Regions from separate parts of the Mycobacterium sp. 050128 genome, predicted to be linked through region 2. Evidence: predicted binding sites of a transcription regulator. Region 2 holds the regulator's gene; each other region holds the start of a gene.
What was found. Region 2 encodes LexA, which represses DNA repair genes until DNA is damaged. Its sites were predicted from a motif close to CGAACANNTGTTCG; they were not measured.
Positions count from the first base shown of each region.

Region 1: a site for LexA is predicted at 7,117-7,130, ahead of SKC41_RS12985 (alpha-ketoglutarate-dependent dioxygenase AlkB). Genes of this name have one in related genera too.
Region 3: a site for LexA is predicted at 6,054-6,067, ahead of cofD (2-phospho-L-lactate transferase). Genes of this name have one in related genera too.

Region 1 covers NZ_JAZGLW010000001.1:2,666,038-2,676,677, forward strand. Annotated here, with positions in the region: gene SKC41_RS12940 (permease) at 1-301, shown strand, start outside; gene SKC41_RS12945 (TIGR03943 family putative permease subunit) at 298-999, shown strand; gene SKC41_RS12950 (GHMP family kinase ATP-binding protein) at 1,080-2,096, shown strand; gene SKC41_RS12955 (D-sedoheptulose-7-phosphate isomerase) at 2,084-2,701, shown strand; gene SKC41_RS12960 (D-glycero-alpha-D-manno-heptose-1,7-bisphosphate 7-phosphatase) at 2,704-3,228, shown strand; gene SKC41_RS12965 (WecB/TagA/CpsF family glycosyltransferase) at 3,215-3,982, opposite strand; gene SKC41_RS12970 (GNAT family N-acetyltransferase) at 4,151-5,101, shown strand; gene SKC41_RS12975 (DUF5642 family protein) at 5,129-5,797, shown strand; gene SKC41_RS12980 (DUF5642 family protein) at 5,826-6,488, shown strand; gene SKC41_RS12985 (alpha-ketoglutarate-dependent dioxygenase AlkB) at 6,485-7,102, opposite strand; gene arcA (arginine deiminase) at 7,211-8,422, shown strand; gene SKC41_RS12995 (DUF559 domain-containing protein) at 8,476-9,324, opposite strand; gene SKC41_RS13000 (dolichyl-phosphate-mannose--protein mannosyltransferase) at 9,429-10,640, opposite strand, start outside.
Region 2 covers NZ_JAZGLW010000004.1:254,486-265,125, reverse strand. Annotated here, with positions in the region: gene SKC41_RS24640 (DUF4192 domain-containing protein) at 1-164, opposite strand, end outside; gene sthA (Si-specific NAD(P)(+) transhydrogenase) at 279-1,685, shown strand; gene SKC41_RS24630 (trypsin-like serine peptidase) at 1,686-2,507, opposite strand; gene SKC41_RS24625 (proteasome assembly chaperone family protein) at 2,715-3,689, shown strand; gene SKC41_RS24620 (alpha/beta fold hydrolase) at 3,724-4,755, shown strand; gene SKC41_RS24615 (PhzF family phenazine biosynthesis protein) at 4,790-5,476, shown strand; gene SKC41_RS24610 (peroxynitrite isomerase) at 5,480-5,965, opposite strand; gene nrdR (transcriptional regulator NrdR) at 5,971-6,435, opposite strand; gene SKC41_RS24600 (LysM peptidoglycan-binding domain-containing protein) at 6,593-7,105, opposite strand; gene lexA (transcriptional repressor LexA) at 7,399-8,100, shown strand; gene SKC41_RS24590 (sunset domain-containing protein) at 8,120-10,564, opposite strand.
Region 3 covers NZ_JAZGLW010000001.1:244,724-255,363, forward strand. Annotated here, with positions in the region: gene SKC41_RS01235 (FAD-dependent oxidoreductase) at 1-727, shown strand, start outside; gene manA (mannose-6-phosphate isomerase, class I) at 705-1,931, opposite strand; gene SKC41_RS01245 (TobH protein) at 1,940-3,052, opposite strand; gene SKC41_RS01250 (phosphomannomutase/phosphoglucomutase) at 3,049-4,446, opposite strand; gene SKC41_RS01255 (DUF3499 domain-containing protein) at 4,513-4,995, opposite strand; gene SKC41_RS01260 (metallopeptidase family protein) at 5,169-5,591, shown strand; gene SKC41_RS01265 (WhiB family transcriptional regulator) at 5,610-5,981, opposite strand; gene cofD (2-phospho-L-lactate transferase) at 6,273-7,274, shown strand; gene SKC41_RS01275 (coenzyme F420-0:L-glutamate ligase) at 7,271-8,632, shown strand; gene SKC41_RS01280 (class I SAM-dependent methyltransferase) at 8,643-10,232, shown strand; gene SKC41_RS01285 (NUDIX hydrolase) at 10,229-10,640, shown strand, end outside.

The DNA of each region.
Region 1 (10,640 bases), on a different contig from region 2:
GATCTTCGAAAACGTCGGCGCGCATCTGGTTCTCGGCGTCATCGTGATGGCGACGCTGGCCGTCACGCTGGCCGTGTGCTCGGAGGCCGACGCGTTCGTGGCGTCCAGCCTGACGATGGTGCCGCTGATTCCGCGGCTGGTGTTCCTGGTGGTCGGGCCCGCCGTCGACGTCAAGCTGCTGGCGATGCAGTCCGGCATGTTCGGCCGGGCGTTCGCCACCCGCTTCGGCCCGGCGACTTTCGTCGTGGCCACGATGGCGGCCACCGGAGTCGGCGTGCTGCTGCTGGGCGGTTCTCGATGAAGCGCGAAACCGAGAACACGATCCTGCTGCTGGTCGGGCTGAGCATCGCCCTGATCGTGGCCACCGGCGTGTTCACCCGCTACGTCAAGCCGTCGCTGTTGCCGTGGCTGGTTCTCACCGCCGCGCTGCTGATCGCGCTCGCGCTGGTGTCCATCGTCGGCGACGTCCGCCGCGGCGGCCGCGATCACGACGACGGGCATGCCCACCGCGGCGGCGTGGTGTGGTTGCTCGCGGTGCCCATCGTGGTGCTGTGCTTTGTGACGCCCCCGGCCTTGCGACCGCAGGCCGCCACGGTGACAAACGTCTCCAATGACGCTCTGCGCGTGGCATTTCCGCCGTTACCGCCAGGGCGTGCGCCCGAGATCTCGCTGGCCGAGGCGGTGGTGCGTTCGGCCAACGACAGCACGGGCTCGTTGAACAACCGGCTGATCACCGTCACCGGTTTCGCCCTCAACGAACCCGGCGGCGTTGACCTGGCCCGCATCGTCATCATCTGTTGCGCAGCCGACGCCCAGTTGGCCCGCATTCACCTGCGCGACCACGACGGCGGTGACACGGTGCACTTCGCCGACAACACCTGGCTGCGGGTGGAGGGCGTGATAACGCCGGCACAGCGCCAGCCCCATACGCCGCCGATCCCGACGCTGCGGGCCGTCTCGGTCACGCCCGTGCCCGCTCCGGCAAACCCCTACGCGTAGCGCAAACAGGACAAACCTGCTGGTTAGCCTGTTAGGCTCGCGACGGTCGGCTCAGCGATTCACGTCGGAGGGGACTCTGGATGACACGCCCACGGATCCGCGCCCGTGCGCCGCTGCGGATCTCGTTCGCCGGCGGCGGCACCGACGTCCCGCCTTTCCCGGAGCTCGAAGGTGGCTGTGTTCTTTCGGCGACGATCGACCGCTTCGCCTACGGATCGCTGACCCCGCGTACCGATCGCAAGGTGAGCATCGAGTCGGTGGACTTCAAGACCACCCACGAGATGACGCTCGACAGCGAAATCCTCTACGACGGCAGCCTTGACCTGATCAAGGCCGCGGTACGGCGGTTCGGCCGCGACGGGACGGACGGCTACGACTTGGTGCTGCGGTCGAGCGCTCCGCCTGGATCCGGGTTGGGCTCGTCGTCGACGATGATGGTCGCGCTCACCGGGCTGCTCGCCGAGCACTACCGCGCGCCGATGGGCGAATACGAGACCGCCCAGCTGGCCTGCGCCATCGAACGTGACGACCTCGGCATCGCGGGCGGCCTGCAGGACATGTACGCCGCGACATTCGGCGGATTCAACTTCATCGAGTTCAGCGACCGGGTGATCGTCAACCCGCTGCGCGTGCGCGACGAGATCGCGTTCGAACTCGAGCTCAGCCTGCTGCTCTGCTACACGGGCATCACGCGGGACTCCGCACGCGTGATCGAGGACCAAACCCGCCGCGCCACCACGGGTGCCGACGACACGCTTGCCGGGCTGCGCGCGCAGAAGGAGCTGGCGGTGGCCATGAAGGCCGCACTGCTGACCGGCAAGCTCAACGATTTCGGCGCCCTGCTCGGCGAGGCGTGGACCCAGAAGAAGCGGATGTCGCCCTACATCACCAACGCGCGCATCGACGAGCTGTACGACCTCGCGTTGCATAACGGCGCCCTCGGCGGCAAGATCACCGGCGCCGGTGGCGGTGGTTACATCCTGCTGTTCTGCGATTTCACCAAGAAGCACCGCCTCATCGAGGCCCTCGAGGGGGCGGGGGCCGGAATCACCGAATTCGCTTTCGAGAGCAAGGGATTGACCACATGGCAGGCATGAGTAGGTCGGATGTCGTCGCGCCGAGTGTGGAGACGGTCCAGGCCCGGCTGGCCGACACGATCGCCGTCAAGCAGCAGCTGCAGTCGGGCGAATTCGCCGCGCAGACCGTCGAGGTGGCGCGGGTAATCATCGACGCGCTGCGCGCCGACGGCAAGGTGATCTTCTTCGGCAACGGCGGCTCCGCCCAAGACGCGGGGCATCTGGCCGCCGAGCTGATGGGCCGCTTCGCGTTCGACCGACCGGGCCTGGCCGCGCTCAGCCTTCCCGACGCCACCGCGGCGATCACCGCGATCGGCAACGACTACTCCTACGACGAGGTGTTCGCCCGCCAGGTGCTGGCCGCCGGCCGGGCCGGCGACGTAGTGGTCGGCCTGACCACGTCGGGCAACTCGCCCAACGTGGTGCGCGCGCTCGAGGCGGCCGGACAGGCCGGGATGACGACCGTGACGCTGACCGGCGCCCGCGGCGGCAAGGTCGCCGACGTGGCCCAGATCTGCATTCGGGTGCCCAGTGCCGACACCGGCCGGATTCAGGAAGCGTGCCTGCACCTGGGCCACACCATTTGCGAAATGGTCGAAGCCGCGTTGTTCCGCCGTCCGTCCTGACGATGGGCTGGGAGAACGTCCGTACTGTCTTCCTGGACCGAGACGGAACCATCAACGTCAAGGCCGACGAGGGCGAATACATCCGGACGCCCGACGAATTGGTTCTCTTGCCCGGCGCGGCCCAGGCGATCGCGGCGCTGAATGCGGCCGGCCTGCGCACCGTCCTGGTGACCAACCAGCGCTGGCTGTCCGAACCGCCAGCTCAACCTACGCATTTCCACACCATCCAGGACCGGCTGCGGCAACTGCTCGCCGATCAGGGCGCCCGGCTGGACGCCGAATATCACTGCCCGCACGCGGCGAACAGCTGCGACTGCCGTAAACCGTTGGCCGGCATGCTGATTCGTGCGGCGGCAGAACACGGATTCGATCTGGCCGAGTCGGTCATGATCGGCGATAGCGCCGCCGACGTGGCGGCCGGCCGAGCGGCCGGCGCGACGACCGTCCTGCTGCGCGCCGGCGGCGGCGAGGACGCCGACTTCGTCGTCGACGACCTCGCCGCGGCCGTGCGGCTCATCCTCGCCTGAACCGGGCGACGATCGACCGGATCACCAGCGCGAGCGCGAACGGCAGATCGTCGCGCAGGTATCGGCGAGCCAGCCGGCGCGGTTCGAGCATCAGCCGGTGCACCCATTCGAATCCGAGTCGCTGCAGTAGCGGGGACGCCCGGCGGACTGCGCCGGCCGTCATGCCGATGCCGCCGCCGCAGGCCAGGCACCATACGTCGGGCAGCTCTTCGCGTAGCCGTTCGATCAGGCGTTCCTGCCGCGGGAAACCCAACCCGACGAAGACCAGATCGGGTTTGGCGGCGACCACCGCCGCGACCGCTTGCCGCGTGCCGTCCTCCGTCTTGTCGAAGCCGAACGCCGGCGACTGGGCGCCGGCGACGCGCAGGTTGGGAAATTGCGCGGCGAGCGCGGCGGCCGCCTGCTCCGGAATGCCCTCGGCGCCGCCGAAGAAATAGATCGACTTGCCGTCGGCGGCCGCGGCCGCACTCAGCGGATGGATCAACGACGAACCGGCCACCCGCTCCGGCAGCGGCTCACCCCGCAGCCGCGCCGCCCACACCAACGGCATCCCGTCGGCGACGACCAGGGATCCGCGCGCGATCAGCTCGGCGAGTGCGCCGTCGCGGCTGGCCGCGACGGCCACGTCGACGTTCACCGGGATGATCGAGCCGCCCCGGCCGTCGGCCCAGGCCTTGCGCACGACGTCGACGGCGTCACGCAGGGTGAGGGAGTCGAACCAAAGATCGCCCACCCGGATCCTGGCTGGCTGCATGACTCGTGATTCTCACCGGATTGGCGCCGAACTTCCATCGAACTCCCGACATCGGTTCGTCCGGTTGTTGCTGCACCGCCCGCCGACGCCATAACCTGAGCGAATCGGACCGCAAGATGGGCCGCCGTGGCCGAACTGATCGGTGCGCGGGCGGAAGAACTCGCCGCGATGGACATCTTCGAGGGATGCGCCATCGAAGACTTGGAGCCGTTGGCGGCCACCCTGCAGCCGCTGCGCGCCGCGGCCGGACAGGTCCTGATGCAGCAGGGCGAGCAGGCCGTGTCGTTTCTGCTGATCTCCTCGGGCGCCGCCGAGATCAGACACGTCGGGGCCGACGGCGCGGTGGCGATCGGCGAGACTTCCGCCGGCGCGATCATCGGCGAGATCGCCCTGCTGCGCGACAGCCCCCGGATCGCGACCGTCACCACGCTCGAACCGCTGACCGGCTGGATCGGCGACAACGATGCGTTCACCCGGCTGGTGCACATCCCGGGCATCATGCCCCGGCTGCTGCGGATGGTGCGCCAGCGGCTGGCCGCTTTCATCACACCCCTGCCGATACGGATGCGCGACGGTACCCACCTGCTGCTGCGCCCGGTGCTGCCGGGCGACGACGTGCGCACCGTGCACGGCCATATTCAGTTCTCCAGCGAAACGCTGTATCGGCGGTTCATGACGGCCCGGCTGCCCTCGCCGGCGCTGATGCACTACCTGTCCGAGGTCGACTACGTCGACCATTTCGTGTGGGTGGTGACCGACGGCGACGACCCGGTGGCCGACGCGCGCTTCGTCCGCGACGAAAAGGATCCGACGGTCGCCGAGATCGCGTTCACCGTCGCTGACGCCTACCAGGGCCGGGGGATCGGGAGCTTCCTGATCGGCGCGCTGTCGATCGCCGCCGAGGTTGACGGAGTCGAAAGGTTCTCCGCGCGAATGCTTTCCGACAATCTGCCGATGCGCACGATCATGGACCGCTACGGCGCGATCTGGCAACGCGAAGACGTCGGGGTCATCACCACCGTCATCGACGTGCCGCGCCGGCGCGACCTGGGCATCAAGCGTGGATTGGCCGACGAAATCAAACGCGTTGCCCGACAGGTGATCGAGGCGCTCGGCTGATCCGGCGTCTCGTGATATCAACTTCGCATGCGGCCGTTCTGGTTTGGTGCGGTGCTCACGGTGTTGGTGGCCGCATGCGGCCACGCGCCGGCACACCGGCCCTCGGTCACGCCCACGCCGTCGGCGCACTCCACCACCGTCAACCCCGCCAACGTCAAGCGAGTCGTTCGTGACCTGCCGCCCAATTACGAGGCCACGCCCGGCATTCCGAGCGGCGCCTCGCCGCGGGTGATCTGGGGCCTTGACCCGGACGCGACGTCCAAGCCCGCGTCATGCGCCGTACTCGCCGATCCCGGCAAGGGGCGCGACCAATCCGCGCAGGGCCTGTCCGCCTCGGGTCCGGGCGGCATCATCAACGTGGCTGTGGTGACTTTGCCAGACATTGACCTGGACCGCGGCGTCGTCGAGGCCTGCGGCCAGTGGGCCATGACCGCCGAGCACACCACCGCCAGCGTCCAGCTCACCGACCCTCCGCGCATCGACGACGCGCAAACCCTCGGCATGATCGTCGACATCAAATCCGCTGTCGAGTCGGGCACCGAAATCGATTCGCGGGCATACACATTCATTGCCTACCTGGGCGGCTACTACGCCTTCACCACGGTGACCACCGATCCGGGGTCGGCGCTGCCGGCGTTGCCGCCGCAATTCGCCGCCGATCTGCTCGTCAAAACGGTGTCCACGTTGCGGGGCTGAACGCCCGGCTTTGGGTAGATTAGCCACGGTGTCCAAACTGGTATGCGCGATCGCAGCGGTGTGCGTGCTCGCCGGTTGCTCATCGAAGGCCACCCCGACCAACGCCGACATCGCCGACATCGCCAAGATCGTCGGTGTGAAGTCGGACTTCGGGCCCGAGTTCAAGGTCACCGACATCTCGGAACGGGCGATCGATCCCAAGCTACTGTCGGCCCGCAAGCTGCCCGAGGGGCTGAAGTTCGACCCCGCCAACTGCGCGAAGTTGGCGGCGGGACCCGACATGCCCCCGGACGTTCAGGGCAACATGGCCGCGGTATCCGCCGAGGGTAGCGGGAACCGCTATGTCGTGATCGCGGTGGAAACCTCCAAACCGCTGCCGGTCAACGATCCGGGTAAGGACTGCACCAAGGTCGCGTTCTCCGGGACTGGCGTGCGCGGCGGCCTCGAGGTCATCGACGCGCCGAACATCGACGGGACGCATACGTTCGGCGTGCACCGCGTCCTGCAGGCGCTGATCGCCAGTGGTCCCCGCACCGGCGAGCTCTACGACTACTCCGCGCAATTCGGCGACTACCAGGTGATCGTGATCGCCAACCCGCTCGTCTTGCCCGACCAGCCCGTCGCCAAGGTCGACACGCAGCGCGCCCGCGACCTGCTCGTCAAAGCGGTCGCCGCGATCCGCACGTCCTAGCGCACGTCGCGCGGCCGGAATTGGATGCTGATGCGCGGGCCCTTGGGCAGCGCGGTCTTCGGAACGGCGTGCTCCCAGGTGCGCTGGCAGGATCCGCCCATCACCAGCAGGTCCCCATGCGCCTGCGGCAGCCGCAGCGACGGCCCGCCCCCGCGCGGGCGCATCGCGAATGTCCGGGTGGCGCCGAGACTGATGATCGCCACCATGGTGTCCTCGCTGCTGCTGCGACCGATCGTGTCGCCGTGCCAGGCGACGCTGTCGGCGCCGTCGCGGTAGTAGCACAGTCCGATCGTGGTGAAGGGCTCGCCGAGTTCGCCCGCGTAGATGTCGTTGAGCCGGCGGCGCAGCCGCGCCAGCAGCGGGTGGGGCGGGTCTTCGACGGTCAGGTCGTGAAAGCTCACCAGTCGCGGCACGTCGACCACCCGGTCGTACATCTGGCGGCGTTCGGCCCGCCACGCGACGGTGTTCAGCAGCGCGTCGAGCAGGTCTTGAGAACCGGACGGGTCGTCGCTGAGCCAGCCGGCGCGGATCTCGATGAAGGCGCCGTCGCCGAGGTGTCGTCGTTGGGTCTGCTCGAACAGCGAGCCCTGTACCCCTGATATCTGGGTCCGCACGCCGCACAGTCTATCGCACATCCGTTCGACTGCCCGGGACTCGCCGGGCTACCAGCGCGGCCCCGGGTGTGACGCGACGGCCCTGTTTCGCGCGGCTACGGTTTAGCTGTGGGTGATATTGAGCTCAGCACGAATTCCGAGGTAGGCGCGCTGCGGGTGGCGATCCTGCATCGTCCCGGCGCGGAGCTGCGGCGACTCAATCCGCGCAACAACGACCAGCTCCTGTTCGATGGATTGCCGTGGGTCGACCGTGCGCAGGACGAACACGATCAGTTCGCCGAGCTGCTGCGGTCGCGCGGGGTGGAAGTGCTGCTGCTGTCCGACCTTTTGACCGAGGCGCTCAACCACAGCGGCGCCGCCCGGATGCAAGGCGTTGCCGCCGCCGTGGATGCGCGCCGACTGGGAGCGCCGCTGGCGCAAGAGCTTTCGGCCTACCTGCGTGGACTGGACCCCGCCAGGCTGGCGCACATCCTGATGGCCGGTATGACGTTCAACGAGCTGCCGCCGGATACCCGAAGCGACGTGTCGCTGGTACTTCGCATGCATCACGGCGCGGATTTCGTGATCGATCCCTTGCCGAACCTGGTGTTCACTCGGGACTCGTCGATCTGGATCGGCGCGCGGGTGGTGATCCCGTCGCTGGCGCTGCGGGCCCGGATCCGCGAGACGTCGTTGACCGACCTGATCTACGCCCATCACCCGCGGTTTACCGGGGTGCGCAAGGCTTACGAATCGCGATCCGCACCCGTAGAGGGCGGCGACGTGCTGTTGCTGTCCCCGGGCGTGGTCGCGGTCGGGGTGGGGGAGCGGACTACCCCGGCCGGCGCGGAAGCATTGGCGCGCAGTCTCTTTGACGACGACCTGGCGCACACCGTGCTGGCCGTGCCGATCGCGCAGCAGCGCGCGCAGATGCACTTGGACACGGTGTGCACGATGGTCGACACCGAGACCGTGGTCATGTACGCCAACGTCATCGACAAGCTGTCGGCGTTCACGATCCAGCCGTCCCCGGATGGCGTGAACATCGGTGACGAGACGCCATTTCTGGAAGCGGCGGCCAGGGCGATGGGCATCGACAAGCTGCGCGTGATCGACACCGGCCTGGACCCCGTCGTCGCCGAACGCGAGCAGTGGGACGACGGCAACAACACGCTGGCGCTGGCGCCCGGCGTCGTCGTCGCCTACGAGCGCAACGTGCAGACCAACACCCGGCTGCGGGACGCCGGAATCGAGGTGCTGACGATCGCGGGCTCAGAATTGGGCACCGGCCGCGGCGGTCCGCGGTGCATGTCCTGCCCGGTCGCCCGCGACGCGCTCTGAGTTTTCGCGTCGAGATTGCGACCATGGTCGCGGTCGGTGCGAAATCACAGCCGTCACGGCAATCTCGACGCGGCTCGGCGCGCGAGCGCGTCACGCGCCCGGTCAACGACGGCCTTCGGCCGGTCTTCGTTGACCACCCTGATCACGTGCCAACCGGCGCGTTGCACCATCTCGGCGCGGCGGATGTCTTTGACGTACTGGCGTCGATCGCTGCGATGTTGGTCACCGTCGTATTCGAGGGCCACCATCGGCTTTTCCCAACCCATGTCGAGGTATGCGATGAGACGCCCATCGGAGACTCTGAGCTGTGTGGCGGGCGTCGGTAGTCCAGCGTCGATGAGGACGAGCCGCAACCAGCTTTCTTTGGGCGATTGCGCCCCGCCGTCCATCAGGGAGAGAGCCTCTCTGCACCTGCGCACACCCCTTGCACCCACGTAGCGGGCGATCAACGCCGCTGCGTCCGACGCGATGACACCGGTCGCAGCTGACAACGCGTCGAGATTGGCGACTGCAACGCCGCGTGGCAGATGTCGCGCCAGATCGAAAGCCGTCCGCGCGACACCGGTCACACGGAGGCCGTTCACTTCTACGATTTCGTCGGACTCGATCCGCTCGCGGCGAACGATGATCCCCGGCGGTGGATGGTTGAACGGCCCCAGGATTTCGACAGGTGCGAAATCGTCGACCCATTTGGCTCCGTGGAGTGCGGCGGCCGCGCGACCGGTGATGATTCCCGAACGGCCTGACCACAACCAGGCCGCGTGGATGTTGTGCCACAGAGACCTCCGGGCCTCCTTCGCAAGGTACACATCGCGATGGATTTGCCGGTAGTTCCAACGCAATTGACCGCGAGTCAGCTTGCCGCGCGCTATTGCTTCGCTTCCGAGAAAGACCCCCACCACGTGCTGATGATGCGGCCATCGACCGACATCTCAGCGAGATTGCCGCCAGGGTTGTGGATGACGCGAAATCACAGCCATAGCGGCAATCTCGACGCAGAAAGCCATCAGCGCCAGCTGGGCAGCCAGATCTCCATGTCCCAGGTCTGTTGCGAGATGGGCATGCCGGTGAGCACCGGGAACAGCCAGGCGAAGTTGGTCACCACCAAGGCGACGTAGCCGGACACCACGATGAGGCCCAGCGTCCGGCGTTCCGAGCTCTGGCTAAGAGGGCGGTAGAGAATGTCACCGCAGATCAGCGCGATGCCCATCGCCAGGAACGGCGCCATCGTCGCCGCGTAGAAGAAGTACATCTGCCGGTCGATGTCGGCGAACCACGGCAGCCACCCGGCGCAGTAGCCGACCAGGACGACGGCGTAACGCCAGTCGCGCCGGATAACCGCTCGCCAAAGGGCATAGAGCAGCACCGGCACCGCCAGCCACCACATCGCGGGCGTGCCGACCAGCATCTCCGCCTTCACGCACGACTGCGCGCCGCAGCCGCCGACGTTCTGCTGATCGATCGCGTACAGCACCGGCCGCAACGACATCGGCCAGCTCCACGGCTTGGATTCCCACGGGTGGTAGTTGCCCGCCGAATTCGTCAGGCCCGCATGGAATTCCAGCGCCTTCGCGCTGTAGTGCCACAGCGAGCGAAGGGCGTCGGGGAACGGGAAGGCGCTGTGCGGGCCGATCGTCTGGCCCACCTCGTGCCGGTCGATCGCGGTCTCGGACGCGAACCACGGCGCGTAGCTGGCCAGGTACACCGCGATCGGGATCAGCCCCAGCGCGTATCCGGTGGGGACGAGGTCGCGCCGCAGCATTCCCAGCCAGGGCCGGTTCACCTGATACTGCCGACGTGCGGCCACGTCGAACGCCAGCGACATCAAACCGAAGAACACCACGAAGTAGAGGCCGGACCACTTTGTCCCGCAAGCCAATCCGAGCATGACGCCGGCCAGGAACCGCCACCAGCGCACACCGAGGCGCGGGCCCCACTCGGTTGCGGTGTTGCGGCCTTCCAGCAGCGCGACGTGCATGCGCCGTCGCACCTCATCGCGGTCGACGATCAGCGCGCCGAACGCGGCGACCACGAAGAAGACGAGGATGCCGTCGAGCAGTGCGGTGCGGGAGGCGACGAAGCTGACGCCGTCGCAGATGCACAGCACCCCGGCGATCGCGCCCACCAGCGTCGAGCGGCTGATCCTGCGCACGATACGCATCACCAGCAGCACCATCACGACGCCCAGCAACGCGCCGGTGAACCGCCAGCCCACCCC
Region 2 (10,640 bases):
ACGAGTTCGTCGGAGAGGTCGACGCGCAGCACGGCGCCGAGCTCGCCGCGGTCCAACGACACCAAGACCAATGAATTCTCCGGAACGAAGCCGAGAACGGCCGGTAGCGCCGCAATCAGTGCGCCGGGGCGGTTCAGTTCAAAATCGGGTGTATGCGGTGTCATGAGGCCCAACGCTGCTGGCCGCCACCGTCAGACCGCGTTCGCGCAACGCAATTGCGCCATCCGTCTGTGGAGAAAGTCTCGACTGTGGGCTCTATCGTCTATCTCATGGGATCGATGCAGGAATACGACATGGTCGTGATCGGCTCGGGGCCGGGCGGCCAGAAGGCCGCCATCGCCTCGGCCAAGCTCGGCAAATCGGTGGCGATCATCGAACGCGGCCAGATGCTGGGCGGTGTGTGCGTGCAGACCGGCACGATCCCGTCAAAGACGTTGCGCGAAGCGGTGCTCTACCTCACCGGCATGAGCCAGCGCGAGCTCTACGGCGCGAGCTACCGCGTCAAGGAGAAGATCACCCCTGCCGACCTGCTGGCCCGCACCCAGCACGTGATCGGCAAGGAAGTCGACGTCGTACGTAACCAGCTGATGCGCAACAGGATCGACCTGCTGATCGGGCACGGCCGCTTCATCGACCCGCACACCATCGAAATCGAAGACCCGTCCCGGCGCGAAAAGCTAACCATCAGTGGCAAATACATCGTGATCGCCACCGGCACCAGGCCGGCGCGGCCGTCCGGCATCGAGTTCGACGAAGACCGGGTACTCGACTCCGACGGCATCCTCGATCTCAAGACGCTGCCCACCTCGATGGTGGTGGTCGGCGCCGGTGTGATCGGCATCGAATACGCGTCGATGTTCGCCGCGCTGGGCACCAAGGTCACGGTCGTCGAAAAACGCGGCGACATGTTGGACTTCTGCGATCCCGAGGTCATCGAGGCGCTGAAGTTCCACCTGCGCGACCTGGCGGTGACGTTCCGGTTCGGTGAGGAAGTGACCGCGGTCGACGTCGGCTCGGCCGGCACCGTCACCACCCTGGCCAGTGGCAAGCAGATTCCCGCCGAGACGGTAATGTATTCCGCCGGGCGCCAAGGGCAGACCGATCACCTCGATCTGCACAACGCGGAGCTCGAAGCCGACAACCGCGGCCGGATCTTCGTCGACGATAACTTCGCGACCAAGGTGCCCCACATCTACGCCGTCGGCGACGTGATCGGCTTCCCGGCCCTGGCCGCCACCTCGATGGAACAAGGCCGGCTGGCCGCCTACCACGCGTTCGGGGAAGCCTGCGATGGCATCACCGACCTGCAGCCGATCGGGATCTACTCCATTCCCGAGGTCTCCTACGTCGGCGCCACCGAGGTGGAACTGACCAAGAACTCGATCCCCTACGAGGTGGGCATGGCCCGCTACCGCGAGCTGGCCCGCGGCCAGATCGCCGGCGACTCCTACGGCATGCTCAAGCTCCTGGTGTCCACCGATGACCTCAAGCTGCTCGGGGTGCACATCTTCGGCACCAGCGCGACCGAGATGGTGCACATCGGTCAGGCCGTGATGGGGTGCGGGGGCACCGTCGAATACCTGGTCGACGCGGTGTTCAACTACCCGACGTTCTCCGAGGCGTACAAGGTGGCGGCGCTGGACGTGATGAACAAGGTGCGCGCGCTCAACCAGTTCCGCCGCTGACTAGCAGGTGTCGTCCAAGTCGACCGGTATCGGATCGCCCGGGCCGCCGGCTTCCGCGCGGGTCAGAAGCTGGGCGATGTGGTCGTCGAACGGCGCGGAGTAGGACACGTTCTCGGCGCATCCCCCGCGTTCGAGTCCACCGATCAGCCCGACAACGGTCGTGCCGCTGACCCAGGGTGCGCCGCTGGTGCCGCCGACGAGTCCCTGGCATACCAATGAGGGATATCCGCCGTCGGTGAGCGCCGTGCTGCCCTGACAGGCGATCGGCGAGCCGCCCACGCCGGATGGATAGCCCACCACGGTCACGCGGCTGCTGGGCGGCGGGGCGGTGCCCAGGGTCAGCGCCAAGCCGGCCCGCGCCTCCACCGAACCACCATGGTCGCTGTTGACCCGCGCAATCGCGTAGTCGGCGTGGGGGTCTTTGCTGGCAACCCAACGTGGATCCAGGTAGACGTTGTCGGCCGTCCAGAGATCAGGTGGCACCCCATCCCCGGACAAACCGGGCACGAAGGTGATCTGGGCAGCTCCGGCCAGGCAGTGCGCGGCGGTCAGCACCAGGTTGCCGGCCGCGGAATGCAGCACCGAGCCCGTGCACACGTGCTGAGTGCTGCCGTCCAAGAAGATTGCTCCCACTCGCCGGTCCGGATCCACCGGGGCGGCAACCGCACCCGGCTCGGGCTGGCTGAGACGCTGGACCGTCTTACTCGTTTTCGGTGCCTGAGTGGTAGTGGGCAGCGACACATGCAGCACCGGGCGCCCGCACGACGCCAACAACGTCGCCAGGCCGACCAGTGGGCATAGCAGCAACATCCGGACGCGCATCGAGTCCCATAATGCCCGACCAGAGGAGCGGAAGCGGAATTCCACGCTCGGCGCCGCGGTTGTAGATTTGCTGGACGACTTCGATCCGGGCGGAATTGTTCCATCCGGATTACGTTCAAGCGTCATCCCGTTTTCGAGTAATGGTGCCCGTCGATTCGGGAGACACTAGTTAAGGCACCCTGGAGAAACCCCCGGGAGGAGGCAACGATGTCTAACGAGCAGAACGACGACGATCTCTACTACCAGCCAGGGCAACCCGGCATGTATGAGCTGGAGTTCCCGGCGCCTCAGTTGGTGACATCGGACGGTCGCGGCCCCGTGCTGGTGCACGCTTTGGAGGGATTCTCGGACGCCGGCCACGCGATCCGGCTGGCCGCTACCCACCTGAAGGAGGCCCTGGACACCGAGCTGGTCGCGTCCTTCGCGATCGACGAACTGCTGGACTACCGCTCGCGCCGGCCGCTGATGACCTTCAAGACAGACCATTTCACCAACTACGACGACCCGGAGCTGAGCCTGTACGCACTGCGCGACAGCGTCGGGACGCCGTTTCTGCTGCTCGCCGGGATGGAACCGGATCTCAAATGGGAGCGGTTCATCACCGCGGTGCGTCTGCTGTCCGAACGGCTGGGTGTACGGCAGACCATCGGCCTGGGCACCGTCCCCATGGCGGTCCCGCACACCCGGCCCATCACGCTGACCGCGCACTCCAACAATCGCGACTTGATCACCGATTTCCAGCCGTGGATCTCCGAGATCCAGGTCCCGGGCAGTGCATCGAACCTGCTGGAATACCGGCTGGCACAGCACGGGCATGAGGTGGTCGGTTTCACGGTTCACGTTCCGCACTACCTGACGCAGACCGACTACCCCGCCGCCGCCCAAGCGCTGCTCGAGCAGGTCGCCAAGACCGGGTCGCTCGACCTCCCGCTGTCGGCACTGACCGAGGCAGCCGCCGAGATCCGGGGCAAGATCGACGAGCAGGTCGAGGCGAGCGCCGAGGTCGCTCAAGTGGTGGCCGCACTCGAGCGCCAGTACGATGCCTTCATCGACGCTCAGGAAAACAGGTCGTTACTAACGCGCGATGAGGACCTTCCTAGCGGCGACGAACTTGGTGCCGAGTTCGAGCGATTCCTAGCCCAGGAAGCGGAGAAGAAGCGCGACGACGACGGCCCCGCGTAATCACCCGACGGGACGCGACAACAAGGGTGGCGAGATGACTGAGCGGAAGCGTAAGAGCAACCTTCGCCCGGTGCGTGAAGTGACCACCCCCAGGCTCGAATACCGCACCATCCACGGGTACAAACGAGCGTTCCGCATCGCCGGCTCCGGTCCGGCGATTCTGTTGATTCACGGCATCGGTGACAACTCCACGACGTGGAATACGGTGCAGGCCAAGCTCGCTCAGCGCTTCACGGTGATCGCCCCCGACCTGCTGGGGCACGGCCAGTCCGACAAACCCCGCGCGGACTACTCGGTGGCCGGCTACGCCAACGGCATGCGCGACTTGCTGTCCGTGCTCGACATCGAACGCGTGACGATCGTCGGTCACTCCCTCGGTGGCGGGGTGGCGATGCAATTCGCTTACCAGTTCCCACATTTGGTCGAGCGGCTCATCCTGGTCGCAGCGGGTGGTGTCACCAAGGACGTCAACGTCGCCTTCCGGTTGGCCTCGCTGCCGATCGGGACGGAGGCACTGGCGCTGCTGCGGCTGCCCCTGGTATTACCGGCCGTCCAGGTGGCGGGGCGGCTCGCGGGCCTGGCGATCGGATCGACCGGCTTGGGCCGCGATCTCCCGAACGTGTTACGCATTCTGGACGACTTGCCGGAGCCGACGGCCTCATCGGCCTTCAGCCGGACACTGCGGGCCGTGGTGGACTGGCGGGGGCAGATCGTCACGTTCCTGGACCGATGTTATTTGACCGAGGCCATCCCCGTGCAGATCGTCTGGGGCACCAAGGATGTGGTGGTCCCCGTCCGCCATGCCTGGATGGCACACGCCGCGATGCCCGGCTCGCGCCTGGAGATCTTCCAGGGCTCCGGCCACTTTCCGTTCCACGAAGACCCGGCCCGTTTCATCGACGTCGTCCAGCGCTTCATCGACACCACCGCGCCCGCCGAATACGACCAAGCCGCGCTACGCCAGCTGCTGCGCACCGGCAGCGGCGAACGCACCGTCACCGGCCCGGCCGACACTCGCGTCGCTGTGCTCAACGCGATGGGTTCCGACGAGCGCAGCGCGACTTAGACAATTCGTTTGACCCGGCCCGTACAGTCGGGCCATGGGCATCGACGTGACGGTGTTGCGCGTCTTCACCGACCGCGACGGCAACTTCGGCAATCCGTTGGGCGTCGTCGACGCCAGTCAGGTCCCACCCGCCGATCGCCAGCAGCTGGCCACCCAATTGGGTTACAGCGAAACGGTATTCATCGATCTACCGGCTGCCGGAGCAACCACCGCGCATGCCACGATCTACACGCCACGCACCGAGATTCCGTTCGCCGGGCACCCGACCGTCGGCGCGTCGTGGTGGCTGCGCGCGAGCGGTATGCCGATCAACGCGCTTGCGGTGCCGGCCGGCATCGTGCAGGTGCACTACGAGGGCGACCTGGTGGGTGTGCGGGCCCGCCCGGAATGGGGCCCGGAGTTGCTCTTTCACGAATTCGAGTCCGTTGACCAGGTTCTCGCGGCCGACCCCAGCGAGTTTCCCGACGACACCGCCCATTACCTGTGGGCCTGGATCGATCAGTGCGCCGGGGCACTGCGTTCCCGGATGTTCGTCGCGAATCTCGGTGTGCCAGAAGACGAAGCGACCGGCTCGGCGGCCATGCGGATCACCGACCATCTCCGCCGCGACCTGAGCATCGTCCAGGGCCAGGGATCGATGCTGGAAACCGGGTGGAGCCCCGGGGGCTGGGCTCGCGTCGCCGGCCGCGTCGTCAACGATGGTATGACACAACTCGACTGAGATTCAGGGCTTGCGCTGCAGCTGCGCGGACAGATGATGCTGCAGGGGTTGCCCGACCGCACCCATCCGCACCGAGTAGGACAGCTGGTCGCCGTCGATCCGCAAGGTCCGACCAAGCGCGGAAACCTCTTTGGCGGTCGGGGTCAATCCGACCGACGTGGTGGCCAACTCGATTTCGATGACGCCGCCGATCACCCGGTAGGTCCCGACCTCGATTTCGGTCACGCCGCTGGGGTGGGCCAGCACCATCTCGACGTGACCGGGCTGCGGCACCCGAAGGTAGCCGGTCTCGGCATGCATCGGCTTGCCGTCGGCGGCACCTTTGGTCTTTTGCGCGTAGGCCAGAAACGGTTTGCCCACATGGGAAAACACGATTTCTTCGAGATACTCGAAGGGCTGGATCGTCGGGTATTCGCCCGAACCGCGGCCGGCCCAGGTGCCGAGCAGCGGCGCGAGCGCCTCGAGATCGGGATGCACGTCCGGAGACATCGGGGTCAGCTCGGTGTCGATACTTTGCGGTGCTTGCGAAGCGCGGCGATCTCGCGCTCGAAATCGTCGGCCGACGAAAAGGACCGGTATACCGAGGCGAAGCGCAGATAGGCCACCTCGTCCAGGTCACGCAATGGGCCGAGGATCGCCAGGCCGACTTCGTGACTGGGAATCTCCGGCGAGCCGGCGGCACGCACGGTGTCTTCGACCTGCTGGGCCAGCAGATTCAGCGCGTCCTCGTCCACCTGGCGGCCCTGGCAGGCGCGGCGGACGCCTTTGATGACCTTTTCGCGGCTGAACGGCTCGGTGACACCGCTGCGTTTCACGACGGCCAAGACCGCAGTCTCTACGGTGGTGAATCGTCGCCCGCACTCCGGGCAGGATCGGCGGCGCCGAATGGCTTGGCCTTCATCGGTTTCCCGGGAGTCGATCACCCGGGAGTCGGGATGGCGGCAGAACGGGCAATGCATGACCGCTCCTTCGCTGGGCCGGCGTCTCGGAAGAACACTCCGAGCGTACCCGTGCCCTCCCCCGGGCGGGCCAACGTTGCCACGACGCGTGCGCCGTCACCGACGGGAGAACCGAGGAGCCTTGGCGTAGAGCGGCTTTCGCGATACGCGGCTGCGGTCAGCCGACCGGCGCGATCAGGGTCTGGCCGGCGGCCAGCGCCGGAGAGCTCAGGTTGTTGAGTTCGCGGATGCGGTCGGCGACCTGGCGGGCCGGCGCTTCCGGCGCGACCCGGTGCGCCACATCCTGAAGGGATTCGCCCGGCTCGACCTGCACGACCGACAGCCGGTCCGGAACGGGAGCGGCCGCGGCGCCGGAGTCGCCGTTGGCGATCTGACCGAGATTGGCGACCAGTCCCAGCCAGAGCGTGATGACTCCGGCCATCAGGGCCAGACCCACCGTCGTCCCCAGCGTGACCGGGCGGCGACGATGCGGTGCTTGCGACATCGACACACCGGTACCGCGGTAGCGCATCGGCGCTCCGGCCGGCCGGGCCGGCACGGACCGGCGCCGCAGCACGCGCTCCTGCTCGTAGCGAGGCCGTGCGACGTCATAGCGAGGCCGTGCGACCAGCCCATCGGTGGGGCGCCGCATGTTGCTGATCCGCGGTGAGACTGTGTGCATGAGCGTCATGGTGCGTTCCTCCGGTCGTCTAAATCCTCGCTCGTGTGTTCGACACTATCGCTCGTGTGTTCGAAATACGAACATTTGAGCGAAGCGTGTCGCACGAGCAAAACGCTAGACCACGCCACCGACAACTTCTGCCGGTCGCCATTCCTGCCATGCAGCACAGGTACCCGGTCTACGCAAAAGTTACACACGTGTGATTCAGCCGTTCTAGGGCCTTTAGCCACCATGTGCATGCCATGACACGCCAGTCGAACACATGTTTGATTCCTCGGTGCGGGGAGACTACATTCAGTGCCATGAGCGACAGCAACGACACCTCGGCGACCGGTCCAAGCGGCCGCCTGCATTCCGTGGATTCATCGCTTACCCAGCGGCAACGCACCATCTTGAATGTCATCCGGGAGTCGGTGACCACCCGTGGCTACCCGCCGAGCATCAGGGAGATCGGCGACGCGGTCGGCCTGACGTCGACCTCTTCGGTGGCTCATCAACTGCGCACCCTCGAACGCAAGGGATTCCTGCGCCGGGACCCGAACCGCCCCCGGGCGGTCGACGTCCGCGGCGCCGACGATGTGGTCGCGGCCGCGCCCGCCACCGAGGTCGCCGGGTCCGACGCATTGCCGGAACCGACCTTCGTGCCCGTGCTCGGGCGCATCGCGGCCGGTGGACCGATCCTGGCCGAGCAAGCCGTCGAGGACGTCTTCCCGCTCCCCCGCGAGCTGGTCGGCGAGGGCACGCTGTTTTTACTCAAGGTGGTCGGCGACTCCATGGTCGATGCCGCGATCTGCGACGGCGACTGGGTGGTGATCCGGCAGCAGAACGTCGCCGACAACGGCGACATCGTCGCCGCCATGCTCGACGGCGAGGCCACCGTCAAGACGTTCAAGCGCGCGGGCGGTCAGGTCTGGCTGATGCCACACAACCCGGCGTTCGATCCCATTCCCGGCAATGACGCGACCGTGCTCGGCAAGGTCGTCACGGTGATCCGCAAGGTATAGCGCCGGGACGTCCGGCTTGTCAGTCGGCCTTCACGAACCCGTTGATCAGCGCGACTTCCTCGCTGGTGAACCAGATCTCGGCCAGGGTGTCGTGGTAGAGCTCGCTACCCGGCGTGTAGTACAGGCCGAATCGGGCACTCGCCTTGATCGGGTAGCCGTCGGGTATCTGATACGGGTCGTCCAACGGCAGATGGATCGTCGGGCGCCCGGCCGGACCTATTGCCCCGATCGCCGCGGCCGGCGCGAAGTCCTCTTCGTCGGCGTCCGCGGCTGCGTGGCGCCCGGCTCTCGGCGCGAGGCCGGACGCGGCCCCGAGCGCCGCCGCAAGGCTGGCTGCGGGCCCACCCGCAGCTGCCCCACCGGCAGCGGCAGCACCGGACGCGGCAGCACCGGAGGCGGCACCGCCGGCGCCGGCAAGATCCGGCGGCGTGTGCGGGACCGCGACGTCGGGATACGCGGTCGCCGGCTCTTCTGCGGGATAGGCAGCATCGGGATGCACTGCGCCCGGCGGGGTGTGCGGGACGGCGACGTCGGGATAGGCGGCCTCTTCCTCGTCGGCGCCCGGGTAGCCCGCCTCGGGGTAAGCGGCTTCCTCGTCGGCGAGTTCGGGATAGCCGGCCTCCGGATAGGCGCTTTCAAGCGGATAGGCGCCCTCCGGACCGGCCGCGTCCGCGTACTCGTCGTCCGCGACGTCCGGGTACGCGCTCTCCGGTACGTCGGGCCTATCCGGATAGCCGGCTTCCGGCAGCTCATCGCCGTAGCCGGCGTCGAACAGATCGTCGGCCGACACGACCGGGATGGAATCGGTGTCGACCGAGTCGGGATCCCGCTCGTCGACCGCTAACTCATCCCATTCCTCCTCGGTCAAGGGATGCGACGGCTCGTCATACCCACCGTCTTCGTCCATTTCGGCCGTTTCCGGTGAGTGCGGCCACCTGGCCAGCAGCGCGTGTTCGTCGTCGTCGCGGTGATCCGGTTCGTGCGGTTCGGTGAACGACATGTGCTCGCTGGATGCGTCGGTGTAGTCGGGACCCCAGCGCGGCTCGCCCGCGTCCTCGTAGCCGCCGACGTCGACGTCGCGCTCCAGGTCGTAGGGTGCGCTGTTGCGACCGGCGCGGTGCCGGCGCCACCGCAACGCCACGAACACCGCCAGCAGCACCAGAACCAGCAGCGGAACCAGCGCGAACAGGTACCACCAGCTCCAGCTGAACCAATTCTTGGCGTGCGCAGGCAGCGCCGAACCGCTCGGCTGGTTCTGCCCCGACACCTGTAGGCCCGACAACAGCGGAGCCAGGTTGGCCGGGTCCGTGGCGAAGGTGTTCTTCGCGCGGTTCCACGAGATCTTGCCGCCGGTGAACTTCTGCGAGATCACGTCGCCGTCGACGGTCTGATCACCGACCGGCGCGCCCAGCTTCCCGGTGGGACCACGCAACTTGTCCCAGGCGGCCTTCATGGCCCCGCGCACGACGAAGGCGCCGTGGTCGGAGGTCCAGAAGATGACGGGCTTGTCGGCCCCGGAGAAGGTGGCGATCCGGCTGTTGGGGCTGACGCCGCCGTCGGACTCGTTAGCGGTCGGGAAACCCAGGTCGCTACTGACCGGGCCACCGACCGACTCGTACTTCGCCAGGATGTCGCTTTCGAGGGCGCTCGCACCCGTAGCCGGGCTGAAGAACACCTTGCCGCCGGCGAAGTTCTGGACGATGCCGTCACCGCCGATGGGATTCGGACCGCCCTGCTTGGCGCCCAGCGGACCGTTGACTCCGCCGGCCGCGCGCCAGGCCATGTTGATGGCCGCGGTGGGATCGATCGCTACCTGCAAGCCCTTGAGCTGCTCGGCCAGATTCGCCGGCTCGGTGGTGAATTCCTTGGTTTTGCGGTTCCAGGAGATCTGGCCGCCGCTGAACTTCTGCGAGGACACTTCGCCGTCGTAGGTCTCATCCCCGACCGGGGCGCCGAGGACGCCGCCGGAGCTGCCGAGTTTGTCCCAGGCGGCGTTCAGGGCGCCGCGCACGACGAACGCGCCGTGATCGGGCGTCCAATAGATCACCGGCTTGTCGCTGGCCGAGAACGTCGCCACTCGACTGTCCGGGCCCGCCAGACCGGGCACCTCGTTGATGGTCGGAAAGCCCAGATCGCCACCGGCCGCACCGCCCAGCATGTCGTACTTTTCCAGGATCGGGCCGTAGATGAATTTCGCTCCGGTGGCCGTGGTGAAGAAGAATTTGCCGCCGTCAAAGTCGCACGCGAAGCCGTCGGCAACCGGGTAGACGTCGCCCTTGCGGGGGCCGAGCGGAGAGGTGTCGCCGCCGGCCTTGGTCCACTCGGCCATGATGGCGGCTTCGGCGTCACCGATCGGAGACGCTGAAACGGTAGGTGCCAACAGCACGATGGCCAACGCTGTGGTCGCCACGCTGACGAGCGCCCGACCAGCGAGCCTGCGCACGTGACCTCTCTTCCCGTTCACCAAGCCTCCCAGCCGACGGATATGCCCCTTTGTATGGCCATGCCCGTACCCTGCGGCCCCTGCGCGCGGTTGGTGC
Region 3 (10,640 bases), on a different contig from region 2:
GGGCGCCTCCCACGACCAGTCGTTGGGGATGGGCATGCTGTGCTACGAGGACGGCACCTGGGTGCTGACCACCTTCGGGGTGGCCGGCGCGAAGCCGCCGACGACGTTCCCGGAAATGGTCGCGCTGGCCATCGAGCTGCTCCCGGCGCACTTCACCGAGGCGCTGACCCACGCCAAACCGCTTGGTGCACCGGCGTTTCACGCCTTTCCGACCAGCAGATGGCGCCGCTATGACAAGCTGGACCGCTTCCCGGCCGGCATCATCCCGTTGGGCGACGCCGTGGCCAGCTTCAATCCCACCTTCGGGCAGGGCATGACGATGACGTCGCTGCAGGCCGGTCATCTGCGGCGGGCATTGCGGTCCGCGGACGAAGACCTGGCCGGCGAGCTCAGCCGGGCGACCGCCAAGACGACTTATCCGGTGTGGACGATGAACGCGATCGGCGACGTCGCTTTTCACCACGCCGGCGCCAATGCTCCGATCCCCTGGTGGTGGCGGCCGTCGGGAGCGCTGTTCGACCAATTCCTCGGAGCCGCCGAGACCGAACCCGTTCTCGCCGAATGGTTTTTGCGCCGATTCTCGCTGCTCGACAGCCTCTATATGGTTCCACCGCCGCGGATCGTCGGCCGGACCATCGCGCACAACCTACGGCTGTGGCTGCGCGAGCGCCGCGAGGCGCGTCAGGCCGCCAAGGGTCGGGCCGTCACAAGCCTACGGTCGCCCTGAACAACTTGGCCGGCTGGTGCGCGACCAGCCCCACCGGTCCGTCGTCGGCCGCGACCCATGCCGCCATCCCGCGCTCCAGCACCAGTGACCCGGATTTGCCGTGCACGACCGCGGAACCCTCGGCGCACAACAGGATCTGCGGACCGTCATGGTTTGGTGACGCGTCGACCTCGTGGCCGAGGTGTTCGCCCTCGAGGGTCAGCAGTGCCACCGCGAACTCGTCGGCCGGGGTGTCGTAGACAAGCCCCAGGCCCTCGCGGTGCACGGACGGCCGCAGCTGCGCCTCGGCGGTGGGTGCGAAGTCCAGCACCCGCAGCAACTCGGGCACGTCGACGTGCTTGGGGGTCAGCCCGCCGCGTAACACGTTGTCGGAGTTCGCCATTACCTCGATCGCGAACCCGCGCAGATAGGTGTGCAGGTTGCCGGCCGGGATGTAGAGCGCCTCGCCCGCGACCAGAGTGATCCGGTTGAGCAACAACGACGCCAGCACTCCGGCGTCCCCGGGGTAGCGTTCGCCGAGTTCGAGCACCGCCTTGGCCTCGGCCGCGAATTCCGTTGCGCCGGAACTGACGTACTGGATGGCGCCGTCGATCACCGCGGACACCAGCACGTCGATGTCGGGCTGCGGTGCGGTGATCCAGGTGGTGAACAGCGCGCGTAGACCGTCGGCGTCGGACTGGTCGTGCAGCAATTCGATGTAGGGGTCGAGGTCGGTGACGGCCAGCGCCCGCAGCAACTCGATGGTGACCGCGGCCTGGCGGAATCCGGCGAGTGCCTCGAATGAGTGCAGAGCCACCAACAATTCGGGCTTGTGCGACGTGTCGCGGTAGTTGCGGACCGGCGACGCCACCGGAATGCCCAACTTTTCCTCGCGCAGGTAGCCCTCGATTGCCTGTTCGGCGCTGGGATGGGCCTGCAGCGACAGCGGTTCGTCGGCGGCGAGCACCTTGACCAGGAACGGCAGCACGTCGCCGAACCGTTCGCGCGAGGCGGAGCCGAGCTGTCCTTCCGGATCGGCGGTCACCGCCTCCAGCAAGGAGAGTTCGCCATGCTCGGTTTCCAGGAAGGCTGGATCCCCCGGATGCGCGCCGAACCAGAGCTCGGCCTCGGGGTGGGCCGCGGGCACTGGACGCCCGGTGAATTCTGCGATGGCCGTACGCGACCCCCATGCGTACGTCCGTATCGCACCGCGAAGCAGTTCCACTTGTCTATCTATCCCCGCACCAGTCGTAAGTAAACGGCAGCCATCTCCAGCCGAACGGCCAATACTGCCAGTTGCTGTTCGGGGCGGGCCGCGCCTCCCGGGGCCACCGCCCCGACCAGGCCGCCGGACCCGCCCACGCCGCCGGGTGCTTCGGGCACGTCGTGCGCCGCGATCAGGTACACCTCGTCCAGCCCGGCCACCCGAGCGGCCAACACTGTCCGGTCGCCGGCCAGCGTGAACGCCAGCACCCGCATCCGCTCGGGCAGCGGCCCGTCGATTTGTTCGTCGTGAAAGAGCGCATCCACCGACGGGGGGCCATCACCGAAATGGACGGGCTCGCGCAGCGCCACCACCGCATCGGCCAGCCCGGTGGCGGCGACCACCTGGTGCGCGATCCGCAGTAGCTGCGAACTGCCATGCCGGGCCAGCGCCAGCGTCGCGGGAGAGTCACCTGCCAGTGCCACCGGGTGGTGCGACAAGCGCGCGGCGATGATCTTGGCCGGGTTGGTGAATACGTCACGGCTCGCGCTGTTGCGCAGCGCTTCGGCGTCCAGCTCGTCGGCGAGCGCCGGCAGATCGATGTCCAGTCGCGGGTCCACGGTATGCAGCGTCGCCAAGCCGGCGGCCAGGTACCGGCACAGGCCGAACTCGTCGGGAAACCGCAACCGTGGGGCGAGCACCGCGGCGCGGCCGGCCGTGGTGTCGCGCAGCGGACCTTCGTACGGCGCGACGACGGCAATTCGCGCACCGCGGCGCACCCCGGTCGCGGCGGCTCCGACGAGAGCCGGGTCGCCGGGGTCGTCGCCGGCGACGATCAGCACGTCGAGCGGGCCTATCCACGGCGGGGCCTCCCCGACGATTGCGATCGGCGCGGACGCCGCGCCGCCCTGCGTCGCGGCCAGCATCGCCCCGGCCGTCTCGGCGGTGCCCTGCCCGGCCACCCAGATCACGCTGCGTGGCCGGTCGCCGGTGCGCAGCGAGTCCAGCTCACCTTCCTCGACCGCGGCGGCAATGGCGCGCACCTGCGCACCGGCCGAGGAGGCGGACCGCAACAGGCCCCGCCGGTCGGCGGCGATCAGGCCGTCGGTGTCTTCGAGATCGATCGCCCGGGTGACGTTCACGGCACACTCTCATTGCGCTGCACCTGGCCGGCGATTCCGGCGCTGATCTCGGCGACCATCGCCTCGACGTCCTCGGTGGTGCGGCCCTCCGCGTTCAGTCGCAACAACGGCTCGGTGTTGGAGGTGCGCAGGTTGAACCAGCTGCCGTCGCCCAGATCCACCGTCACCCCGTCCATGTGGTCGATGGAGTGGATCCGGCTGCCGAACGACTTCAACACGGCGTCCACGCACTGCGCGGCGTCGGCCACCTTGAAATTGATCTCACCGGACGCCTCGTAACGCTGATAGTCCGCGGTCAGCTCGGACAGCGGCCGGTCCTGCTCGCCGAGCGCGGCCAGTACATACAGCGCGGCCAGCATCCCTGAGTCGGCGCCCCAGAAATCACGGAAGTAATAGTGCGCGGAATGCTCGCCGCCGAAGATCGCACCGGTTTCGGCCATCAGCGCCTTGATATAGGAGTGTCCGACCCGCGAGCGCAACGGAGTACCGCCGCGCTCGGCGACCAGCTCGGGCACCGCCCGCGACGTGATCAGATTGTGGATGACGGTGGCGCCGATTTCCCGGCCGATCTCGCGCGCGGCAACCAGGCTCGTCACCGTCGACGGAGAAACCGGCATCCCGCGCTCGTCGATCACGAAGCACCGGTCGGCGTCGCCGTCGAAGGCCAATCCGATGTCGGCGCCGGTTTCGCGGACGTAGAACTGCAGATCCAGCAGGTTAGCCGCGTCCAGCGGGTTGGCCTCGTGATTCGGAAACGACCCGTCGAGCTCGAAATACAACGGCAACAACGTGATCGAGTCGATCGGGCCGAGCACCGACGGTGCGGTATGACCGGCCATGCCGTTGCCGGCGTCGACCGCCACCCGCAGCGGCCGTAAGCCGGACGTCGCCACCAGGGACCGCAGGAACTCGCCGTAGTCGGAGAGCACATCGCGGTCGGTGCTGGTCCCCGGCTTCCCGTCGTAGTCGGCGACTCCGGCGATCACGTGTTCGGAGATCACTTTCAGCCCGGTCTCCGCACCGACCGGTTTCGCGCCGGCCCGGCAGAGCTTGATGCCGTTGTAAGCGGCGGGGTTGTGGCTGGCGGTGAATATCGCGCCGGGGCAATCGAGTGACCCCGAGGCGAAATACAGCTGGTCGGTGGAGGCCAACCCGATCCGCACCACGTCCAGGCCCTGGTTGGTCACCCCGGCCGCGAAGGCAGCGGCGAGCGACGGCGAGCTATCGCGCATGTCGTGTCCGATCACCACGCGTTGCGCGCCCTCGCCGCGCATCAACGCGGCGAACGCTGCCCCGACATCGGCGACCAGCGACTCGTCGATCTCTTCGCCGACCAGCCCACGGATGTCATAAGCCTTGATGACACGGTGGACAGTCGCGGCGGGCCGAGACATGCGGGCCTCCTTGACGCCATGGATTGATTTGCCTCTTGGCGTCAGCCTATCGGCCCGAGCGGTCCCCTAGTCGGACGGATCGGGCAACACCCGCAGATGCCCGCGACGGCGACCGGACCGTTTATCCGGCGGCGCGAACAGATGGCTGCTCGGCGCGGTGGCCTGGGCTCCGGTGTGGTGCAGATGCGGTTCGGCGGAGACATTTCCCGCTCGCGCGGGGAAGCCGTTCAACGGCATGCCGGTGCCGCCGGCGTGCGGCAAGGACGCCGCTGCCGCACCGCCTTCGCGCACGGCGTCGGCAAGCGCGACCAAGTCGTCTTCATCGGGATTCGTGGGCTCCGAATTCAGGGGGCCGGCATGGCGCACGAGATCCCAGCCGCGGGGGGCCGTGATGCGGCCGGCGTGGCCGACGCACAGGTCCCACGAATGCGGTTCGCGCGCGGTCGCGAGCGGGCCTACCACTGCCGTCGAGTCCGAATAGACGAACGTCAAGGTCGCCACGGCGTAATGCGGGCACCCTGGCCGGCAGCAGCGACGGGGAACGTTCACGTCGGAAAGGCTATCGTGGACAAACGCCACCGAAGCGCCGGACACGCGCATCCGTTCGTGCCACGATGTCCAACCGTTACCATCGGCGCGTGGGTGATTCGCGCAGTTTCCCGCGCAACGGACGGCCGTCGGGCCGAACGCCTGGGCACCGGGCAACTCGGCGCGGGCGCGATATGCGCGGTCCTTTGCTGCCGCCGACGGTGCCGGGGTGGCGCAGCCGGGCCGAGCGATTCGACATGGCGGTGCTCGAGGCCTACGAACCCATCGAGCGGCGCTGGCAATCACGAGTGTCGGAACTCGACGTGGCGGTCGACGAAATTCCGCGCATCGCCGCCAAGGACCCGGACAGCGTGCAGTGGCCGCCCGAGGTCGTCGCCGATGGACCGATCGCGCTGGCCCGCTTGATCCCCGCCGGGGTCGACGTCCGAGGAAATTCGACGCGGGCGCGAATTGTCTTGTTCCGCAAGCCCATCGAACGACGCGCTAAAGACACCGTCGAACTGGGCGACTTACTGCACGAGATCCTGGTGGCGCAGGTGGCCATCTACCTCGACGTCGAACCGACTGTCATCGACCCGACGATCGACGACGAATAACCCAAGCGGGTTCAGCGGTCAGATGATGCCGCGCTTGAGGCGGCGGCGCTCACGCTCGGAGAGGCCACCCCAGATGCCGAAGCGCTCGTCATGGGCCAGCGCGTACTCCAGGCATTCATGACGTACCTCGCAACCCAGGCAGATCTTCTTGGCTTCGCGAGTCGATCCGCCCTTCTCCGGGAAGAAGGCCTCCGGGTCGGTCTGCGCGCACAGCGCGCGGTCCTGCCATTGGTCCGGAGTGAGTTCGGGTTCCGGCAACGGCTCGGGCTCGAATGCGATTGGCGCATCAGGGACCACGGTCAAGTATGGCCGTGCAATCGGCGCCGGCGCGGAGCTGATCGTGGCGCGCTCAGTGCTTGGCATGACGCCCCGTAGGTGCTCGTAAGACATGCGTCGTACGCCTCCTCAGCTTGGTCTTTGAGAGAGTGGTTGTGTCCCGCTGTTCTGATGTAACAGACAATTCGAACAAGTGATCGAATCTCGGTCTGCGACACCGGAACCGGCCGGCCAACCGGGAAATGACACTGATGTGATTAGACACGGGTTGATCTGCCGGGTCAAGCGTTTCGGCGTATTTCCATACCATCTCGTGATCAATTTCCGGCGTTTCTGTTATTTCGGCCCTTCGGCGTGTCCATCACAAACGCTCGCCAAAGTCCCCGGCCGGTACTGTCGTCCGGTGTGAAGGTCACCGTTCTGGTCGGTGGGGTCGGCGGCGCCCGGTTCCTACTGGGTGTTCAACAATTACTCGGGCTGGGTCAGTTCGCAACCGGGGGAGAAACTTCCGACCACGAGCTGACCGCCGTCGTCAACATCGGCGACGATGCCTGGATCCACGGGGTTCGGGTTTGTCCGGATTTGGACACCTGCATGTATACCTTAGGTGGAGGCGTAGACCCGGAGCGCGGTTGGGGCCATCGCGACGAAACCTGGCACGCCAAAGAGGAATTGGCGCACTACGGCATGCAGCCAGACTGGTTTCAACTCGGCGACCGCGATTTGGGGACGCACCTGGTGCGCACCCAGATGCTCAACGCCGGCTACCCGCTCTCGCAGATCACCACGGCGTTGTGCGACCGCTGGCAACCCGGCGCACAGTTGGTGCCCGCCAGCGACGACCGTTGTGAAACCCATGTGGTGATCACCGATCCGGCCGACGACAGTCGGCGCGCGATCCACTTCCAGGAGTGGTGGGTGCGCTACCGGGCCAACGTGCCAACCCACAGCTTCGCGTTCGTCGGCGCTGAAACGGCCAGTGCCACAACTGATGCGGTCGACGCGATCGGCAACGCCGATATCATCATGCTGGCGCCGTCCAATCCGGTGGTGAGCGTCGGCGCGATCCTGGCCGTGCCGGGGATCCGCGGCGCACTGCGGGCGGCTCGCGCACCGATCGTCGGCTACTCCCCGATCATCGGTGGAAAACCGTTGCGCGGCATGGCTGATGCCTGCCTCGAGGTGATCGGGGTCGAGTCCACCGCCGAAGCGGTCGGCCGATATTACGGCGCGCGCACTGCCACCGGGATATTGGACTGCTGGCTGGTGCACGACGGCGACTTGGAAACCTTCAAAGAAGAAATCGACGGCGTCGCGGTGCGCGCGGTGCCGCTGTTGATGAGCGATCCGAAGGCGACGGCAGAAATGGTTCGGGCCGGACTGGACATTGCGGGCGTGGCGCCGTGACCGATACCCCGAGGGAGCACGGCTCCGCCGCGACGATCGAGATCCTGCCCGTCACCGGACTTCCCGAGTTCCGCCCCGGCGACGATCTCGGCGCGGCAGTCGCCGCTGCCGCCCCGTGGCTGCGCGACAGCGATGTCGTCGTGGTCACCAGCAAGGTGGTGTCCAAGTGCGAGGGCCGGCTGGTGGCCGCTCCCGAGGACCCCGAGGAGCGCGACGAGCTCCGGCGCAGACTGGTCGATGACGAGGCGGTGCGGGTGCTGGCCCGCAAGGGCCGCACGCTGATCACCGAGAACCGGCTCGGGCTGGTGCAGGCCGCCGCCGGCGTCGACGGATCCAACGTCGGCCGAAGCGAACTCGCGCTGCTGCCGCTGGACCCCGACGGCAGTGCCGCGGCCCTGCGCGCCGCGCTGCGTGAGAAGCTCGGCGTCGACGTCGCGGTGGTTATCACCGACACCATGGGCCGGGCCTGGCGCAACGGTCAAATCGACGCCGCGATCGGCGCGGCGGGATTGGCTGTGCTGCATGGCTATTCGGGTGCGTTCGACGAGCACGGCAACGAGTTGGTGGTCACCGAGATCGCGGTGGCCGACGAAGTGGCCGCCGCTGCGGATCTGGTCAAGGGCAAGCTGACCGCAATGCCGGTGGCCGTGGTGCGCGGGCTGACCGTCGTCGACGACGGCACCACTGCGCGGCAGCTGCTGCGGCCCGGACCCGAAGATCTGTTCTGGCTCGGCACCGCCGAAGCCCTCGAGATGGGCCGCCGCGAGGCCCAGCTGCTGCGCCGGTCGGTGCGCCGGTTCAGCGCCGAGCCGGTGCCACCGGAGCTGATCGAGGCGGCCGTCGCCGAGGCGCTCACCGCGCCCGCCCCGCACCACACCCGCCCGGTGCGGTTCGTCTGGCTGCGTACCACGGCCACCCGGACCCGGCTGCTCGATCGGATGAAGGACAAGTGGCGCACCGACCTGGCCGGCGACGGAAAGCCGGACGACGCGATCGATCGGCGAGTGGCGCGCGGCCAGATCCTCTACGAGGCACCCGAGGTCATCATCCCGATGCTGGTGCCCGAGGGCGCCCACACCTATTCCGATGCTGAGCGCACCGATGCCGAGCACACCATGTTCACCGTCGCGGTCGGCGCGGCCGTGCAGGCATTGCTGGTCGCGCTGGCCGTTCGGGGAGTGGGCAGCTGCTGGATCGGCTCGACGATCTTTGCCGCCGATTTGGTCCGCGCCGAGCTGGAGCTGCCGGCCGACTGGGAACCGTTGGGCGGCATCGCGATCGGCTACGCCTCCGAAGAGGCAGGGCCCGGAGGGTTGCGCGGACCCGTGAATCCCGGAGATCTGCTGATCCGCAAGTGATACTGACCGGGTGAAAACGTTCGCGGGCAAGGCGGCCGCATCGGCCGACAAGGTTCGCGGCGGCTACTACACGCCGGCGTCGGTGGCACGATTTCTGGCCCGCTGGGTGCGCGAGGCCGGACCCCGGATCCTGGAACCCTCGTGCGGCGACGGCCGGATCCTGCGCGAGCTGGCCGCGCTCAGTGCGCAAGTACGGGGCGTGGAACTCGTGCCACAAGAGGCGCTCAAGGCACAGCGATTCGCTCCGGTCGACGTCGCGAATCTGTTCAGCTGGGTCGCCGAAATCGAGGCGGCCGGCTGGGACGCGGTGGCGGGCAATCCGCCCTACATCCGCTTCGGCAATTGGGCGTCCGAGCAACGGGAGCCGGCGCTGGAGCTGATGCGACGGGAGGGGCTGCGCCCCAGCAGGCTGACCAATGCCTGGGTCCCTTTCGTCGTCGCGAGCACGGTAATGGTGCGCGACGGCGGGCGGGTGGGTTTGGTATTGCCCGCCGAATTGCTGCAAGTCAGTTATGCCGCACAATTGCGCGAATTTCTGCTCGCGCGCTACCGCGAAATCACTCTGGTCACATTTGCCCGCCTGGTTTTCGACGGCATCCTGCAGGAAGTCGTGTTGTTCTGCGGGGTGGCCGGTGCGGGGCCCGCGCGAATTCGGACGATCAATCTCGCCGATGCCGACGCGCTCGCGCACGCGGACCTCGACGGCGAAGCCGCACCCGCGCTACTGCACGAGAAGGAGAAGTGGACCAAGTATTTCTTGGACCCCGCCGCGATCCGGCTGCTGCGCACGCTCAACCAGTCCGCCACGATGACGCGGCTCGGGGCCGTCGCCGACGTCGACGTCGGCATCGTGACCGGCCGCAACAGCTTCTTCACCTTCACCGACGCACAAGCCCACGAGCTGGGCTTGCGACCGCATTGCGTCCCGCTCGTCTCGCGCAGCAGCCAGCTGTGCGGTCTGGTCTACGACACCGATTGCCGGGCAAGCGATATCGCGGCCGGGCAGCGGACCTGGCTGCTCGACGCCCCGCAGGAGCCCGCCGATCCCGCGCTGACCAGCCACATCGATGCCGGTGAGGCCGCCGGGGTTCACCTCGGCTATAAGTGCTCGATCCGCGTGCCGTGGTGGAGAACCCCGTCGCTGTGGGTTCCCGATCTGTTCCTGCTGCGCCAGATTCACCTGGCGCCGCGGCTGACCGTCAACGCCGCCGCGGCGACCAGCACCGACACCGTGCATCGGGTGCGGCTGGTGGGACCCGCCGAAAGCCGGGCGGACCCGAAGGCGTTCGCGGCGGTGTTCCACAACAGCGCGACATTCGCTTTCGCCGAGATCATGGGCCGTAGTTATGGTGGTGGCATCTTGGAACTGGAGCCGACCGAAGCCGAGCAGCTGCCCATTCCCGCCCCGGCCCTGGCCGGCGCCGAACTGGCCGCAGATGTGGATCTCCTGCTGAAGGCCAACGAAATCGAGAAGGCACTCGACGCCGTCGACCGTCACGTCCTGATCGACGGGCTCGGCTGGTCACCCGATGTCGTCGCGCAGTGCCGAGCGGCATGGCACACGCTGCGCGACCGCCGGGCCAGACGCGGCGCCCGATGAGCATCCGCGATTCGGCCATCTCGGTGCTCGCCGACTGGCGGGCACCCGACCCGACGCAGGAGTCGCTGCGGCACGCCGTGCTGGCCTTCGTGCACGCTCGCCCCGACGCCTGCCGCCGCGAGTGCGAAGCCGGCCACGTCACGGCGTCGGCGATCGTGCTCGACGACACCGGCACCCGGGTGCTGCTGACCCTGCATCCCCGGCTAGGCCGCTGGGTCCAGCTCGGTGGCCACTGCGACGATGACGACGCCGACATCGTGACCGCGGCGCTGCGCGAAGCCGTCGAGGAATCCGGCGTGCCCGACCTGCGCATCGCACCGGAGCTGGCCGCGATTCACGTCCACCCGGTCACCTGCTCGCTGGGTATCCCGACCCGGCATCTGGACCTGCAATTCGTCGCGCACGCAC